DNA from 3 places in the Photobacterium sp. GB-72 genome. Region 3 is predicted to be linked to each of the others. Evidence: predicted binding sites of a transcription regulator. Region 3 holds the regulator's gene; each other region holds the start of a gene.
What was found. Region 3 encodes PurR, which represses purine synthesis genes. Its sites were predicted from a motif close to TNANGNAAACGTTTNCNTNA; they were not measured.

Region 1 (6,352 bases), on a different contig from region 3:
GGATTATTCGCGATTGTATTATTGGTTGTTTGATTGTAATAAAATAAAAGTAAAGTTGTATTAATCGTTATTTGAATGTGTAGGTGTAATTGTGTTATAGCAATTAATTGCTGCTTAAAATATGAATAGCATGAATAACATTACTGATGAAAAAATAGGCATTATATGAATGCCTATTTTTTTATTGATAATTACAGCGCTTAAGCTTTAATCAATAAGCTGATAGTGATTACGTAAAATATTAATAATTTCAGCTTTAGGGTTTTTGCTTAATGTGATCTTTTTTCCGGTGATTTTTTCGGCAATACCCGTATAAACACGCGATATTTGCATGAGTACTTCTTGTGGTAACTCGTTGTCACGAGCAAGAGCAAAGCGTTCTTCCATGCGATCTTTATTTAATAAAATATCGGGCTCTGGAAAAGTGTTAAGTAGTACTTGGCGAAAATCTTCTTTTGAGTTTTCGACGATTTGACCGTCGCGGTAAGCTGCGCCATCCCAGATACGAGAAGAATCGGGTGTTCCCACCTCATCCATATAAATCAGTTTTTCGTTACCACTAGCATCTGTTACATAGCCAAACTCAAATTTGGTATCAACAAAGATTTGATCAATATTTGCGAGTGCATTACTGATAACATTAAATCCTTCTGCCAATAACTTTTCATACTGGGTAATGTCATCAGTATTGCGGAAGTTGAATGCAGCGAAATTATTGACGAGATCATCACGAGTGACATTGACATCATCTGCTTCAGGAACATTCGGAATGCCTTTTAGAATCCCTTTGGTTGATGGTGTCATGAGTAGTTCAGGGAGCTTTTGATCTTTTTCTAGCCCTTCTGGTAATTCTATACCGCAGAAATGACGTTCACCTTTGCTGTATGCACGCCACATTGAACCTGTAATGTATTGGCGACAAATAGCTTCAACCATCACAGGTTTTGCTTTTTGTACAATCCAAACAAAAGGGTGGGGGATATCAAGGATATGGCTATCCGCTAATCCATTATCTTTAAATAATTGAAACCAGTGATTAGATATCGCATTTAACGCAGCACCTTTCCCTGGGACTCCTTTAAGCCCTCCTTCACCGTGCCAGATACAATCAAAAGCAGAAATACGGTCGCTGATCACCATAATAGCGAGCGGTGCGTCGGGTTGAACGTTATAGCCTTTTTCTTTAATCAAACGTTGACTGTCAGCTTCTGTAAGCCAGTAAACAGAGCGTACCTTACCGCTATGAACGGGTTTATCAGTACGGATAGGGAGATCATCATTAACAGCTAAAACTTGATCGGCAAGGCTCATCGTGAAAGTCCTATTCAAAGATTACGCAGAAATGCAGAAGGATAATGACATGAATAAAATCACATCGTTATCAATCATCGTAATCGCATAATACAAGGTTAAGTAAGTCACTGCCAGTAAAATAGCAAACGTTTGCCTTTGGTTTGATTAAAACAAAAAAGGCGATAGACATTGGAATGTTTATCGCCTTGGCTATGTTTAAAATAGCTGGTGGATACTGCTTAATTTTTGTGGTGTTTGATGGATGAAGTGGGTTACCCATACTTGAATATCAGTCCAGTTTAGCCATACGGGACTAAACCGAAAGTGATGCCAATTGGTTAAAATATGCAATGTCTTATGATAAGACGGTGCGGTCGCAAAAAGTAAAACAATTGCCACTATTTGCGCCAAGCTAATGAGAGGGTTCCTAACGGAAAAGGGTTTTAATGCTGTTCCAAATGACTTTTTTAGACGTTGGTTGGAAAGATCAACACTATAAATTTCATCTAACAACAAGTGAACAAAACCACCAAAAAGAACAAAGCTACCTGCTAGCCAGCTGGTTTCGGCGGTATGTCCAATGATAGAGCTTACATGAACGCAACATAGGGCAATGAGCAGAACAAACGCAATTGAATGGCAGCAACCACGGTGGACAGTACGGCGTTCAAAAACCGCTTTTCCCATATAGCGGATAGTAATAAACAGTGCTGCGCTATAGAGTAGTAACTCAAGCATCGTCACTTGAGTATAAATATGACTAATTAAAATGAAGCAGCAAAAACCAGCCAAGATATTAAACAAGGCTTTCATCGATGTTGAATGATCTGAATCTATGTCAGGTAATAGGCCACCAATAGTGCCAAGAAATGTCATCCAAATTGCCGCCGAAGGCGAAATATGATCAGCCGATAAGAAGGCGGTGGCCGTTAAACCACTAGCAACGGCTGCAACACTAAAGTGAGTAGAAAAGTTTGCCAAGAAGAAAGTTCCAACTGGGTTTATATACAGTTGTGTTTATCATTATATGGTCATAAATTTCAACCAATATCACAATTCTAGCATGTACTTTATGTTTGTTCGGATAAATAAACAACGAAACGGAGTATTTATCTGTTAAGTGTGTTAGAGCGTTGATGGGGAGAAAAAGAGATAAAAAAGCCTTAGTAAAGTTGGAGTAACTTAACTAAGGCGCTAATTCACAGGGAGAGAAAAAGTTATGCAGCGATAAATGCTGAGATAATGCCGATCACACCACCAAAGACACCGCCCCAAACGACTAACCAGCCTAAGTGTTCACTGATCATCTTTTGCACCATTTCTTTGACCATTTTTGGGGTTAATTCATTCAGGCGCTGATCGATAATTTCTTCAATCGTCTCTTCGATATCATTGAGTGATTCAGGCTTAGCTAGTTGATCTTTAAGTGCTGCTTTAAAGTCATCTTGTTGGCTAATTTCGTTAACAGAATCCTGCATTTTTTCAATGAAAGGTTCGCGTAGTGGTTGGAGTGCTTCTACGCCACCCATCATGGTTAGCATGCCACCAAATTGTGAATTCATGATCACATCAAGTAACGAATCGTAAGCTGGCGCAAAATCAATTTTTTGGATCACAGGCTGCAAGTTTAAATTGGTTGAGCTTGTCATTTCTTTATTAAGAAAGCGGCTAATGTTTTCTTGAGTAAAGAATTGCTCCATCATGAGATTTTTAATGGCTGTTTTAAATTCTTCAAAACGAGCAGGAATAACACCTGAGCCGTAGAGTCCGGGCACCTTTTCAAATAGCATATGAATAGCAAGCCAGTTTGTTAATGCGCCAGAAAATGCGAATAAGCCACAATAAAGGATAACTTGCTGATTAGTAAGGTAACCAATAGCTAGCAAGATAAGTGAAATAAGGTTGGTGAGTAAGCTTTTATTCATACGGGGTTATTCTCGGTGTGGAGTACACAGCTAATTTTAAAAGAGGTGAGCCAAGTCTTTATGGCTTATTGTGGACAGATTTTAACAACAGACTATGCGCAATGCCACAATTAGCAGATTGATAGGTAATCGTTAGGTATATGTTATGCTCAACTGCTGTATATATCACCAGCAATGAATGTAAACCTAATTAAGGAATTGTTATACTCGCGCATTCACTTATCTATCATCACGTGGTGTTGTCATGACAAGCTTTACAGCTGAACAAACGGCTTTTATTAATCACCTATCTGGTAATGCATTATGTGTTGCAGGAGCGGGGACGGGTAAAACCACCACTTTGGTAGGGCTAGTTGAGAAAAAATTAGCGACAATTGCACCACAAAATATGTTGGTGTTGATGTTTAACCGTGATATTCGCACCGATTTTAAAGCTAAATTAGAGCGAAATAGTCATGGGGTGAATGTTCCCGTGCATACATTTCACAGTTTTTGTTATCAATTATTACGTCAATCAGGCTATTTAGCTGAGACGGGTTATCAAATTGATTTCAATAATGGTGAAAGTGATAAAATCATTGCGAAACAAATTTTGCGTCAAATGGCAGCGCAAGAGAAGTCGTATCAAAAGCAACAAACATTCAAAGATCCGCGCACCATTGAATTATTGATGAGTTTTATTGGCTTGGTAAAAGCGCATATGTTACCGCCAAAGGAAGTGTTTGAGCTGTCTGATATTAGTGATGAATACCATTTTATCATTGAAGCGTATTGGAATTTTGAAACTATTCGTAAAGAGCGTAAACAGTTATTCTTCGATGATTGGTTGGTAGAAACGGTTAATTTACTGACTGATAATGAGGCGTTACGTGCTTATTATCATCAACAAATCCAATTTATGGTTGTTGATGAATTTCAGGATATAAATACCGCGCAATATCGATTGTTAAAACTGTTACTCGGGGAGCAAGCGCAATTAGTGGCTGTCGGTGATGTCGATCAGTGTATTTATAAATGGCGTGGCAGCGCTCCCCAATTTATGCTGAACTTTGAACAAGATTTTACGCCTGCAACCACCTATAGCCTGTCACATACATTTCGTTTTGGCCACAGCTTAGCGTTAGCTGCGAGTCACTTGATTGCCAATAACAAGCAACGTTTCCACGATTTTCAAACGATCTCTCATCAGTCAGTTGCTGATACCCCCGTTGAAGTGATAGGAACTGCGCGCCAAGTCGGCGAGATCGCACAATCTATTGCTGAATATATCGAACAAGGTGGAACACCTTCTGATGTTGCGATTTTAGTTCGTCGTTGGTCACAAACTATGTTGTTTGAATTAGCGTTTTTAACTAAAAATATTCCTTTTTATATGCCTGTTGGCTCGGTGTTATCAAATAGTCGAGAAGTGAAATTATTGCTTGATGTGATGCGATTTGCCACTGGGCGCTACAATCAGTTTCAACCATATGAGAAAGCGACACTCGTCTTTAATATGATGTCTTTTCCACACTGTTATGTGCCAAATGCCAGTTTGCGACCGTTATGTGATGAGCTTGCTAATACGCCAATTGAGCAGTGGTTAGAGGTTGTGAAGAAAACGGAAAAGTTACAGCCAGCATTAAATCTTGATAATTTTACATCACGAGTAGAATTATTAATGATGCTTCGCCGTAAAGGGGGCTTTAAAGCATTAGATGTTTATCGTCAGTATCGTCGTGATAGCGAGTTAGATAATTGGATTTGGAAAACAGAAGCGACTGCATCAGAAATAGAAGAAGCGGTTGAACGACTTGATAGTGTTGAAACGGTATTGGCTTCGATGGATCAAGATTGTGAAAAAGCACTTCAGTATTTTGAGTATTATACGCAACGTTCTGATTCGTTACGCCAATCAGAATCCACCACAAGCAATGTGCAATTAACCACGATATTCAGAGCGAAAGGTTGTGAGTATAGCCAAGTACATTTACCGTATTGGGATAAAGATGCTTTTCCTTACGTTAATCGATCTTCTGTCGGTATTTCAGCAGATACTGAAGAAGAACGACGCTTGGCGTATGTCGCGATAACGCGTGCGAAACATAAAGCTAAAATTTACTATTCAGTTGAGAACAGTAAAAAAGATACTTATGTTCGCAAAGATAAAAACGCGAGTCAGTTTATTCTTGAATCGAAGGCGACACTTGCACAAGAAATTGGTCCTCAGCTTTATCTGGAAGGGACGTTACCCTTTAATAAATCGCCGATTGTTCAAGGGTATTACCAACGCTTAGGACGGTTTGAGCAGATGCAAGCAGCGCCAGAGCCTGTAGAAATAGAGCAGCCAGCAGTTGGTAAGGATGGACAATTAAACTACAGTTTTTTGTGGGCAGTTGAACAACCGTTACCAAATAATGCAGAAAAGCTTGTTCGTTCAATGGTGAAAACTAAAACAGCAAAATATTTAGAAACAGAGTTAAATAGAATTTTACGAGAATTAAAAAAAGCAGATTTGACGAAAGAAAAAGTATTGGTGAATCGGCTTATCGTAATCGCTAAAGCAAAAGCGAGAAGGTATAGCTAAATAGATATGTCATTCATAATTTCACGTTATCAACATGCTATTTATGGCTTTGGCTTGTTTTAGGACCGATTTTTTGTTGAAACTCGTAATTAATTTACTATTTTAATTATTTCAATCGTATTGTTTTTATTTGATGATATTTACATGATAAACGTTTCATTATTATATCTATCATTAATCAACAAAATAACGTTGTTCTCTATTATATCGAGCTTCGCGTTGGCCTAAATTTTGTTGAATAACAAATTCAAGACGAGAGCGTAATTGTTGCGACTTATTAATTTTTCGTCTATGAAAAACAGAGTGAAGTAATTGTTTTAACATTCTAAACCTACTTGTTTTTTTAGCTACACAATAAAAAGATTTGTTAGTTATTCAAAAACATCGTATTCCAGCTTCCCTATACAACTCAATATATCAAACCGTTTCTGAACCTACGTTGTATTAAATAACATAGGTGCTGACTTCTTCATTCAACAGAGAATGTTAAGAATGATAAATATAAAGGGAGATTAACATCAATAGTGATTATGTTAAGTAACGAGAGTTACCCTGTCAAAATCGAAAA
Region 2 (6,352 bases), on a different contig from region 3:
GGTTTGAATGCGTCCATTGTTGTTTCTAATGCTGTATGCGGAACAATGGTTAACTTAAATTCATCACCATTAATTTCATTCACCGTTAAGCTAATCCCATCAACCGCAACCGAGCCTTTTTCTGAGATATATTTCGCTAAATGCGCGGGTACTTTTACCCAAAACTCAATAGCGCGTCCCGTATGGTGACGTTCAATAATCTCAGCAACAGCATCAACATGACCAGATACCATATGACCGCCAAAACGCGTCGTCGGTAACATCGCTTTTTCTAAGTTGACGACCTGACCAGCCTGATAATGAGCAAAAGCAGTACGTTTTAAGGTTTCTAATGACAGATCAGCAACATAGCCTTTACCTGTCAATTTAACCACAGTTAAGCACACCCCATTTGTCGCAATACTGTCACCCAATTTAACATCGGACAGATCAAGATTGCCTGAGTCGACAGTGACAGAAATATCAGCGCCTTTAGGTGTTAAAGCGGTAATGGTTCCAATTGCTTCAATGATACCGGTGAACATGGAGAGTCCTTGCTTCTTTATTCTATTGATTAACAGCGTTTAACGGTGGCTGTAATTTTTACATCACAATCAACCATACGTAGATCTGTAATATTCAGATCGATAACTTGATCCATCGCGGTTAATGGCGATAAATTCATTAAACTACGACTATCAGCCCCCATTAATTTTGGGGCCTGATATAAAATCAAACAATCAACTAATTGTGCTTCAAGTAATCCACCCGCAAGCCCAGCGCCAGCTTCAACCCAAATATGGTTTATGCCATTTTCTGCTAACTTACGCATGAGTAATGTGAGATCGAGTTGTTGGCTATTTTCTCGGGTAGGAATTATCCACTGAGACACGGAGTCAGGCCAATCTTCATTCCCCATTTCTGCGCGTGCCAAAATCGTTTCTCCCGGAAGGTGAAATAACTGATATGCCGGGGTTAATCGGTTTTGGCTGTCAATAATAACGCGAATAGGTTGACGAACATCTGCTTGTGGATATTCATCTTGAATCTGTGTACCCAACTCACTCCAACGCACATTCAGTGATGGATCATCAGCGATAACAGTGGCACTGGTTGATAATATTGCACCAGCTTGCGCACGATGACGTTGAACATCAGCACGAGCATAAGGCCCAGTGATCCATTTACTTTCACCGTTCGCTAACGCTGTTTTACCGTCAAGACTTGATGCCAGTTTTAATTCAACATACGGCATCTTGGTTGTCATTTGTTTAATGAACGCTTTATTAATGGCTTGAGCCTCTTCTTTAAGAAGCCCTACTTGCACATCTACCCCCGCTTTTTGCAACATTTCAACGCCACGTCCAGCCACTAACGGGTTAGGATCAACCATGGCACAAATAACTCTACTTACGCCTGATTTAATTAATGCTTCAGCGCAAGGTGGTGTGCGTCCGTAATGAGAGCAGGGCTCTAAAGTGACATAGGCTGTTGCACCTTTCGCGCGCGCACCTGCTTGTTTTAATGCAAACACCTCCGCATGGGATTCTCCCGCGCGAAAATGAAAACCTTCACCAAGGATTTCATCGCGATTAGCAATAACACAACCCACCTTCGGGTTTGGCGCTGTTGTAAAACAACCACGTTTAGCTAACTGAATAGCGCGTAGCATTAATCGTGTATCAAGGTTAGTAAACATTACACTCAGCTTAACGTTCTAGTTTGGCTATTTCTTCACCAAACTCACGAATATCTTCAAAACTACGGTAAACCGATGCAAAGCGAATATAGGCGACTTTATCGAGCTCTTTTAATGCTTCCATCACTAAGTTGCCGATCATCTCTGAAGGCACTTCTCGCTCTCCAGTTGCGCGTAAACGAGTTTTAATATTATTAATCGCACGCTCGATGTCATCCGTACTCACAGGACGTTTTTCTAATGCGCGTTGAATACCACCTCGAAGTTTTTCTTCATTAAACGGATCACGATTGCCATTGGTTTTCACCACACGAGGCATTACCAATTCGGCCGTTTCAAAGGTCGTATAACGTTCATTACAAGCTAAACATTGGCGGCGTCGGCGCACTTGGTGGCCATCCGCAACCAATCGTGAATCGATTACTTTGGTGTCATTCGCACCGCAAAAAGGACAATGCATTTAGCCTCCTACATTTAATCGCTTCAGTGTAACTCATTTAAAACCGTTAATGAGAATATTCACCCTGTTTTTCTACTCATTTTGATTAAAAAGCCACGAATAGTCGGTTTATTGTTCACTCCGAAAAAGCGCAAAATATAAAAAAGGCTTACCTAGTGGTAAGCCTTTATCATCATAACTCGACAGTTATGTTACTTAATGCATCTAAGTAGATTAAGCGTAAACAGGTAGACGCTTACAAATATCTAAAACTTTTGCTTTTGTTTCTGCAATAACTTCTTCGTTATCAACATTGTCTAAAACATCACACATCCAACCTGCAAGTTGACGCGCATCATCAGCAGTAAAGCCACGACGAGTAATAGACGGTGTGCCAACACGGATCCCTGATGTTACAAATGGGCTACGTGGGTCATTTGGTACACTGTTTTTGTTAACTGTGATGTTAGCGGCACCTAGTGCTGCATCGGCTTCTTTACCAGTGATACCTTTATCGATCAAATCAACAAGGAATAAGTGGTTTTCAGTGCTACCAGAAACAATCTTGTAACCGCGCTCTAGGAATTCACCTACCATTACTTTTGCGTTTTCAACAACACGTGCTTGGTAGTCTTTAAATTCTGGCTCCATTGCTTCTTTAAATGCGACTGCTTTTGCCGCAATAACATGCATTAGAGGGCCACCTTGACCACCAGGGAATACTGCAGAGTTCAGCTTCTTATAAAGATCTTCACCTTCATTAGAAAGGATAAGACCACCACGAGGACCTGCTAGTGTTTTGTGCGTTGTTGTTGTAACAACATGTGCATGTGGAACTGGGTTAGGATAAACACCCGCCGCAATCAGACCCGCTACGTGCGCCATATCCACAAAGAAGTACGCGCCAACTTTGTCTGCGATTTCACGCATGCGTTTCCAATCAACAATTTGAGAGTAAGCTGAAAAACCACCGATGATCATCTTTGGTTTATGCTCAAGCGCTAACGCTTCAACTTCAGCGTAATCAATTTGACCGCTTTCATCGATACCGTATGGGATCACGTTGTAAAGCTTACCAGAGAAGTTTACTGGTGAACCGTGAGTTAAGTGACCGCCGTGAGCAAGACTCATACCTAGTACGGTATCGCCAGCATTCAGAAGTGCCATGTAAACAGCATTGTTCGCTTGTGAGCCTGAGTGAGGCTGAACGTTCGCGTATTCTGCACCAAATAGCTGACAAGCACGGTCGATAGCCAGTTGCTCGGCTTTATCAACAAACTCACAACCACCGTAATAGCGCTTGCCTGGGTAACCTTCAGCATATTTGTTTGTTAGCTGAGAGCCTTGCGCTTCCATTACACGTGGGCTTGTGTAGTTTTCAGAAGCAATCAACTCGATGTGTTCTTCCTGACGAGCTGTTTCTTCCTGAATGGCTGCAAATAGTTCCGCATCATAATCAGCAATATTCATATCGCGCTTTAGCATCTGTATCTCCTAACTCAGCTAAGTTAAATACCATTTTGAGCAAAAACTGAAAAATCGCAATGCTAGGCGCCACGTGGACGCAAACGTTTTCGTCTTGCTTGTTAATTATCGTCTATCTTACATAAATTGATCTAAATCAGGTAGTCCTAATTGTTCTTTTTCTTAATGATTAACTCGGTTTATTTTCAATAGAGCATGAATAATTTTCATCTTGATATACGATTCATGGCTCGATTTTAAATCAAATATAGATGGCAAGTATTTTAACAATAAAATTATTTACAACAGTGTAAAAAATAAATTACAACGCTAAAAAGTGCTTTTCACACGTAAACTTTTATAAATTCTTATTCCCTCTTACTATGGCTTTATTATTTACAAGGAGTTGTTCCATTGAGTCGTATTAAACATCCTGTTCATGAAAATATGATCGCTATTTTAACGGGGACATTTATTGTTGCTCAGGGCATATTTTTTCTACAGCAAAGCCAGTTATTAACGGGAGGCACGACAGGACTCGCGTTACTACTCACCCATTTTGTCGATATCTCTTTTGGTAAGCTGTATTTTTTAATGAACTGTCCGTTTTATTTAATGGCATGGTTTAGAATGGGCAAATCTTTTGCTATTAGCAGCGTCTTATCTGGTGCATTGGTCTCTATTATGGTGGATAACCTTCACCATGTATTAGCTATCAGTTGGCTTAATCCAATTTACTGCGCAGTGATTGGTGGCTTATTGATGGGGCTTGGTATGCTGATATTATTCCGTCATCACACCAGTCTTGGTGGATTTAATGTTCTGGTTTTATTCCTTCAAGATAAATTTGGTATTTCAGCAGGAAAAATCCAAATGTCGATAGATATCTGTATCTTGGTTGCATCCTTTTTCTTTGTTACCCCAACCACTTTATTGCTTTCAATTCTTGGTGCAATTACCCTAAATATTGTCCTTGCAATGAACTACAAACCAGGCCGATATAACCCTGTGGTCCCTGATGTGAATTAGCAATAAAAAAGGAGCATTACAGTCAATGTAATGCCCCTTTTTTGTATTCTTATACAACTTAAATCGCGTCTTCGTCTTCTTCTCCGGTACGAATACGCACTACACGTTCAATATCAAACATGAAGATTTTACCATCACCAATCTTACCTGTTTGTGCCGTTTCAACAATCGTATCAATGCATTGCTCTGCTACTTCATCAGTGACAACAATTTCAATTTTCACTTTAGGTAAAAAATCGACCATGTATTCTGCGCCACGGTATAATTCGGTATGGCCTTTCTGACGTCCAAACCCTTTCACTTCAGACACCGTCATGCCAGTAATACCTACTTCCGCTAATGCCTCACGAACGTCATCAAGCTTAAATGGCTTAATTATCGCTTCAATTTTTTTCATTCTCATCATCCTTTACTGAGCAGAAGTAATATTTTTACTTACAAGCAATTGATTTAATTGCTCTCATTATCGCAGATCCTACAGACAAATTTAAATTTATTTAAACTTCATGCAGTAAGTTTCGATCCATCCTACGCAATAATAAAAAAACTGAATACACTAAAACTACACTATTTAGCCCTAAGATCACCTGATTGCGATAAACACTAGGGACAAGTTCGGGGAGTATCGGAATAATACTGATATTAAGAAACATCGTTGCAGCAGGTATGTAGAAATACAGAGGAAGAAATCCCCATTTTTGACCTTTTAGTAAACCAATAATTGCCAACACGCCAGAAAATAAGACCAGTAAAACGATAATATTTGGCACTATAACTATTTGAGAGGTAGTAAAAAATTGGTCAAATCGGTCGAATTGACGAAAAATGCTTAGCGCAACCAGCACTGCCAGTATTTGGGATGCAATACATAAACGTAAAACTCTGGGAATACCTTCTCCCATATATAATCCTTTATCGCAATAAAAATTCCATTACATCTTATTCCCCAATTATAACCGTCTATTTTCAATTTTTAATGTGATTATTATCAATTAAAGGGTTGAAAAAGTGATTTTTATACAAGAAGAATAAAAAACCGCCATTTCTGGCGGTTTTTTGATTCTTCAACGCTGTTCTTTATTAACCTAAATTAACACGCGCATTTCTAAACATACGCATCCATGGGCTATTTTCACTCCAGTCATCTGGGTGCCATGAGTTTGCAACGGTTCTAAACACACGCTCAGGGTGCGGCATCATGATGGTTACACGGCCATCTGTTGTCGTCACACTGGTAATACCGTTTGGTGAACCATTAGGGTTCGCAGGGTACTGTTCTGTTAGCTTACCGTAGTTATCAATATATCGTAGTGCAACAATATCGGCTTGCTCTAATGCAGCAAGATGATCAGCATTACGCACTTCAACACGACCTTCACCATGAGATACCGCAATTGGCATGTGAGAGCCTGCCATTTCGTTAAAGAATAATGATGGGCTTTGTTGTACTTCAACCAAGCTAAAACGAGCTTCAAAACGCTCAGATTCATTGCGTACAAAACGCGGCCATAAATCAGCACCTGGAATTAAGTCGCGAAGGTTAGACATCATCTGACAACCGTTACAAACACCTAATGCCAACGTATCATTACGGTTAAAGAAAGCTTCAAATTGATCACGCGCAATATTGTTAAACAATACTGACTTCGCCCAACCTTCACCCGCACCTAATACATCACCGTAAGAGAAACCACCACAAGCAACTAAGCCGTTGAAACCATCAAGTTTCACGTTACCCGCTA
Region 3 (6,352 bases):
CGCCTCTATCATCCCTATTTATTCGTGCGTAAGGTTGTTGTTACATGTATGCAAAACGCTTCTCAGCCCATCATATTTATATAATAAGTATCGCCTTACTTATTTTTACAGGGCTTTCTTCTATTGTTATAGGTCCTATGGCGATCAGTTATAAACAAAGTTTGTTAGCACTATTACCCGGTGATCATGAACTTGCTAAACATGTCAGCCTAGTGATCCATCAAATTCGTTTACCACGTACGCTTCTCTGTTTTGCTATCGGTGCAATTTTAGCTGTATGTGGCGCTGTACTACAGGGACTGTTTCGCAACCCGCTTGCAGATCCTGGGATCATCGGAATCACGGGCGGTGCAGGCTTAGGTGCTGCATTGGCCATTGTCTTATTTGCCCCTCTCACCGCATCATTCCCTCAGCTTTTAAACTTCGCTATTGTGCCTATTTTTGCCTTTATTGGCGGCGCAATCAGCACCGTTTTAGTTTATCGCTTAGGCACAGATAAAAACGGCACATCGGTGATGATCATGCTACTCGCTGGTGTCGCGATAACCGCAATTTCAGGCGCAGGGCTTGGGTTACTCAATTATGTTGCCGACGATCAAGCCTTACGTGATTTATCATTGTGGTCAATGGGTTCACTGGCTGGTGCAACATGGACAGGCATTATTCTCGCCTATTGCACATTCGGGTTACTCTTTACCTATTTTTATCGTCATACCAGTAATTTAAACGCGTTGTTATTAGGCGAAGCTGAAGCTCGACATATGGGGGTTAACACGCAAAAACTAAAACGTAATTTAATTATTACATGTGCTGCGGGAGTGGGTATGACTGTTGCCGTTTGTGGCCCGATTGGCTTTATTGGCTTGGTTATTCCTCATGTGGGTAGAATGCTAACAGGTCCAAATCATAAAACCTTATTGCCAATTTCGGCTTTACTTGGCGGCTTAATCCTCTTGGTTGCCGATATGATTGCTCGAAGCGCATTCTCGCCTCAAGAGCTGCCGGTTGGGATCATCACCGCCATGTTAGGCGCGCCTTTCTTTATCTATTTATTAGTTAATCAAAAGAGTCAGATGTCATGACGTTAAATCATTCAGCAAAGGTCGATTTTACAGCAAGTAGCGACAAAGTCTGTGTTATTCAGGCTCGCGACTTATCATTACAATTCGGTGATAAAGTCCTGCTAAATCATCTTGATATTGATATTCACGCAGGAGAAGTCACCGCATTACTTGGGCCAAACGGTGCAGGTAAAAGTACCCTGTTAAAAGTATTATGTGGGGAGATTACGCCAAAATCAGGCACGGTTTCTTTCTTTGATCAACCGCTTAATAATTGGGCTCGGGAAGAATTGGCATGTCACTTAGGTGTCCTTCCACAACATAGCGCATTATCGTTTGCCTTTACCGCGAAAGAAGTTGTCGAGCTAGGCGCAATTCCATTGCAGCTCACTTCGCCTGAACTGAAAGATGCAACAGCATCAAGCATGCAATACGTTGATATTAACAATTTAGCTAAACGTCTCTACCCCACCTTATCGGGGGGTGAAAAACAGCGTGTACACCTTGCCCGGGTTTTAACACAACTCAGTAAAGCCGGTGATAAATGTATCTTGATGTTAGATGAACCCACCTCAGCACTCGATCTCGCCCACCAGCACCACACCTTACAAATTGCCCAAAATATGGCTATACAAGGCGCCGCTGTAATTGTGGTATTGCACGATTTAAACCTTGCAGCCCAATACACTGATCGGATGATTTTCCTTAACGAAGGAGAAATAAAAGCCGACGGCACGCCAACACAAGTTCTTACTCCTGAAGTAATAGATACCTTATATGGTTGGCCTGTCAGTGTTCATACTCATCCAAGTGGTGATTTTCCTTATCTTTTATCAGCCAATCATTCTGTTTTTTAACGTTTTATCTATTAATGACTAGATATACACAATAAATTGAAGCTATTAGCATGACAAACATCGAGTTTTTACGGTTAATGATCAATTAATTCAATCAAGTTGAATAGAAAGATTGCACAACGCAAAACACACAGTAAAATGTGATCGCAAGCGATTACATGTGTAATTAGTGTAAAAATAGTTTCTATCTTCTAATGCCGCATTTTACTGCGGCTTTAGTTGTTTATGATCCATGATAATTGCAACACCCTATAATTCGGTATCAAATTGAATAATTAAGTAGCTAATAACTAAAGGATCTTCATCTCTGCGAGTGAACTCGTAAGCCATAGACTACGTAATTAATCAATTTGGTATCAAAAACCTTTGTCAGATCCTAATCTGACCATGATAAGAAGAATAAATATGGCAACCATTAAAGACGTTGCACGTATGGCAGGTGTATCAACTACTACAGTGTCGCACGTGATTAATAAAACACGCTTTGTTGCAGAAGCAACGCAACAAAAAGTTTTGGCTGCAGTAGATGAACTTAACTACGCCCCAAGTGCAGTAGCGCGAAGCTTAAAATGTAATACAACACGTACTATCGGCATGTTAGTCACTAAATCGACTAACCCATTTTTTGCCGAAGTTGTGCATGGTGTTGAAGAATATTGTTATGGTGCAGGCTACACACTGATCTTATGTAACACCGAAGGTAACTTAGAAAAACAACGTGATTACTTACGTATGCTTTCTGAAAAGCGTGTTGATGGCCTATTGGTTATGTGCAGCGATCTGGATCAAATGCTGCTCGATTTACTTGAGCGTAAAAATGATCTTCCTATGGTTATCATGGACTGGGGCCCAGAAAGCCCACATACTGATAATATTCTAGATAACGCTGAAAACGGCGGTTATATTGCGACTAAGCACCTTATTGAAAATGGTCATAAGAAAATTGGCTGTTTATCTGGACAAGTTGATAAGTCTACTTGTCAAGAGCGCCTAAAGGGCTTCCGTAAAGCGATGAAAGAAGCAGATCTCACTGTTAATGATAATTGGCTACTTGACGGTGACTTTGAGTGTGAGTCAGCCGTTGAAGCTGCTCATAAGTTTATCGCAATGGAAGATCGCCCTACTGCTATCTTCTGCTTTAACGACATTATGGCTATGGCTCTGATCAGTACCTTTGAACAGGCAGGTCTGCGTGTTCCTGATGATATCTCAATCATTGGCTACGATAACATTGACCTTGCGCCCTACTTTGCGCCACCGCTAACAACTATCCACCAGCCTAAACGTCGTTTAGGTAAAAAGGCCATCGAAATCTTGCTAGAGCGTGTGAAAGACAAGAATCATGAGCGTCAAACCTTTGAAATGACGCCTAAACTTGTTGAGAGAAAATCGGTTAAAGATCTCAACTAATAAAATTTATCTTTCTATGTTAAGGAAAAGCCGATAAGTTAACCTTGTTGGCTTTTTTTTTACTTATAAAAAACAATCATGAGTATTTATAATTATAAAGCTTATTAAAATAAGCTAAGAACAAATACCTGAACCAATATCACATTTTTGAGAGCTTAGATTTAATATTAAAAGTATTATTTAATATAACTTTATATAGTCACGAACTGGCAAATTAATTGAAAGATTAAGACGCAAAACCACCGGCCTAAAAATTATGTTAATAATTCAAGGTAGCGGGGTTACCGAAGGATTATTATTGAACCGACAATATTATGACACAAACTTAACAATATATTGACAGTATCAATGTGTAGATTAATTAATCTATTTCCTCGCTCTTAATGTTTAGGTGACACTCATATTTTTTCACCGAGTAGAAGCATGGATAAACCAATATTAAAAGATTCATTAAAATTATTTGACCATTTTGGTTCAATAAAATCACGGTCGATGTTTGGCGGTTTTGGCATTTTTTCTGGTGATACAATGTTTGCATTAGTTGTGAACGATAAACTTCACTTACGTGCAAATGCTGAAACTGAAAAGGAATTCAAACAAGCTGGCTTGGAACCCTATGTTTATAAAAAACGTGGCTTCCCTGTTGTAACCAAGCACTATGCAATACCCGACCAATGGTGGGATGAACCCACAAAGATTGTAGCTCAAGGTAGGTATTCACTGGATGCAGCAGAAAAAGACAAGCAAGAAAAGGAGAGTTGCGTACCTGACCGAATTAAAGATTTACCTAATCTACGATTATCAAATGAAAGAATGCTTAAAAAAGCAGGCATAAACACTATTGAACAACTTCTAGCAGTGGGCTCTCTTGGCGCATATAAAGCACTTCAAGAATCACAAACAAGTCCATTGAGTATTGAATTGCTTTGGGCATTGGAAGGCGCAATTAGCGGTCAACATTGGTCAGTTATTCCTGAGCAACGTCGAAATGAACTATTATCTGCCTTATCTTAAAAATATAAGTTGTCTTAAATATAAAATACTTAGGAATAAAAGAGCCCCCATTCTTTTATTTCTAAGTATACCTTTCAAAAATAATTTCCGTATTATCCTTATCTTCCTTTATAAAATTCAATATTTATTTGGTTTAATTGCATAATAACAAACTTTTGCCATTAAATTAATTCCCTCCGTTTTGCACTCCTTGATTTATATAAATGATAATTATCTTTATTTATATTCCATGCCTAATTATTTGCTAATACGACCAATAACCCATCTTCTCACTAATAAATAACGCGGCGCTTTAAACTGTCTTATCTCCTGCTGATTTTTTCACCAACCAATTGAAGAAAAAGAAATATTTATCATTAAATGAAATACAATGTCTGTTGTTAAGGTCTACATGTTTACAACTGCTACTGAGTAAGATCGTATAAAACCCTACTTTTAGGGTGTTTTTTAAGGAATCACATGCGCATTTCGATCAAAAAAATTGACTCTTTATGGGTAAAGCCTTTGCTATGGCTTCAAGCTCGCCACTATGGTCAAGTATTAAACCCTGCAAAGCTATGGGGACGTAAACCTGTCTTATTTTGGTTAGTCGCAGGTTTTTTTGGTTTTCTCGACCGTAAGAAGTCACCGATTCAAGATGTCATGCGATCTTTGGTCTGTGTGCGTGTTTCACAATTAAACGATTGTGCCTTTTGTGTTGATGCCAATGGTATGAAGCTCGCCGAACGTTGTGATTCAGAAGATAAAATTAAAGCACTCGCCAACTGGCAACACTCTACGCTGTTTACAGATCAAGAACGCGCTGTGTTGGTCTACACTGAAGCGATGACAATAACAGGCAAACGAGTGACAGATGAAATGCTTGTCGCGCTACAAGAATGGTATAGCAGTGATGATATTATTGAACTCACTGCTTTAGTTAGCTTTCAGAACTTGTCGGCGAAATTTAACACTGCGCTCGATGTGCCAGCACAAGGCTTTTGTTCTCTTCCTATTACGCCTAACGATATTGCTCAAGATAACGTGCAAGCATCAGATAAAAACATAACGAAAAAGGATCAGGCAAATGAATAAGAAAAAAACGCTATTGCTGCTGGTCATTGTCAGCCTTATTGCGTTATGGCTACATTTTGATCTAGGCCAATACCTTACCCTTGAGTTCATCAAGCAAGAGCAATTAGCCCTACAAGCAAAGATTGAAAGTCAACTTTTCACTGCTTACTTGTTTTTCTTTGTACTCTATATTGCCGTGACAGCCCTTTCCTTACCCGGCGCTGCAATTTTAACGTTGCTTGGAGCGGCATTATTTGGTTTTTGGCCTAGCCTTATTATTATTTCTTTTGCCAGCACAATAGGTGCAACATTGGCTTTTCTATCAAGCCGCTATATTTTGCAAGACTGGGTACAACAGCGGTTTGGACAACGCCTCGCGACCATTAATCAAGGGATTGAAAACGAAGGCGCATTTTATCTATTAACGCTGCGTTTAATCCCTGTAGTGCCGTTTTTTCTGATCAACTTACTAATGGGTTTAACCCCGATTAAAACTCGTACCTTCTTCTTTGTCAGTCAGCTTGGCATGCTGGCTGGAACTGCTATTTATGTGAATGCCGGTACTCAACTGAGTAACATTAATAGTTTGAGCGAAATCATCTCATTTCCTGTATTGATATCTCTTGTATTACTCGGGATCTTCCCACTGCTCGCAAAAACAATTATTAATTACATCAAAAGCCAAAAGGTTTATAGCGGTTGGCAAAAACCTACAGTATTTGATCAAAACCTAGTGGTAATTGGTGCGGGTGCTGGCGGTTTAGTCAGCTCCTATATCGCGGCAGCCGTAAAAGCGGAAGTCACATTAATTGAGCGTCATAAAATGGGCGGCGATTGCTTAAACACAGGTTGTGTGCCATCTAAAGCCTTAATCCGTGTCGCTCATAGCGCTTATGAGCTGCAACAAGCAAAACAATTTGGTATTGAAGCTAAAATTGAAAAAATCGACTTTAAAGC

Region 1: a site for PurR is predicted at 1,432-1,451, ahead of C9J40_RS05245 (phosphoribosylaminoimidazolesuccinocarboxamide synthase). Genes of this name have one in related genera too.
Region 2: a site for PurR is predicted at 3,678-3,697, ahead of glyA (serine hydroxymethyltransferase). Genes of this name have one in related genera too.

Annotation. Positions count from the first base shown of each region.
Region 1 is NZ_PYNV01000002.1:450,990-457,341, forward strand. Features, by position in the region: gene C9J40_RS05245 (phosphoribosylaminoimidazolesuccinocarboxamide synthase) at 208-1,311, opposite strand; gene C9J40_RS05250 (metal-dependent hydrolase) at 1,510-2,274, opposite strand; gene C9J40_RS05255 (DUF445 domain-containing protein) at 2,511-3,218, opposite strand; gene C9J40_RS05260 (ATP-dependent helicase) at 3,463-5,784, shown strand; gene C9J40_RS22105 (hypothetical protein) at 5,959-6,108, opposite strand.
Region 2 is NZ_PYNV01000001.1:709,315-715,666, forward strand. Features, by position in the region: gene C9J40_RS03205 (riboflavin synthase) at 1-524, opposite strand, end outside; gene ribD (bifunctional diaminohydroxyphosphoribosylaminopyrimidine deaminase/5-amino-6-(5-phosphoribosylamino)uracil reductase RibD) at 554-1,678, opposite strand; gene nrdR (transcriptional regulator NrdR) at 1,689-2,138, opposite strand; gene glyA (serine hydroxymethyltransferase) at 2,352-3,602, opposite strand; gene C9J40_RS03225 (YitT family protein) at 3,996-4,610, shown strand; gene glnB (nitrogen regulatory protein P-II) at 4,669-5,007, opposite strand; gene C9J40_RS03235 (hypothetical protein) at 5,108-5,512, opposite strand; gene purL (phosphoribosylformylglycinamidine synthase) at 5,691-6,352, opposite strand, start outside.
Region 3 is NZ_PYNV01000009.1:76,153-82,504, reverse strand. Features, by position in the region: gene C9J40_RS11730 (iron ABC transporter permease) at 45-1,082, shown strand; gene C9J40_RS11725 (heme ABC transporter ATP-binding protein) at 1,079-1,918, shown strand; gene purR (HTH-type transcriptional repressor PurR) at 2,324-3,328, shown strand; cyclic di-GMP riboswitch class I at 3,527-3,617, shown strand; gene C9J40_RS11715 (TfoX/Sxy family DNA transformation protein) at 3,752-4,342, shown strand; gene C9J40_RS11710 (carboxymuconolactone decarboxylase family protein) at 4,802-5,416, shown strand; gene C9J40_RS11705 (FAD-dependent oxidoreductase) at 5,409-6,352, shown strand, end outside.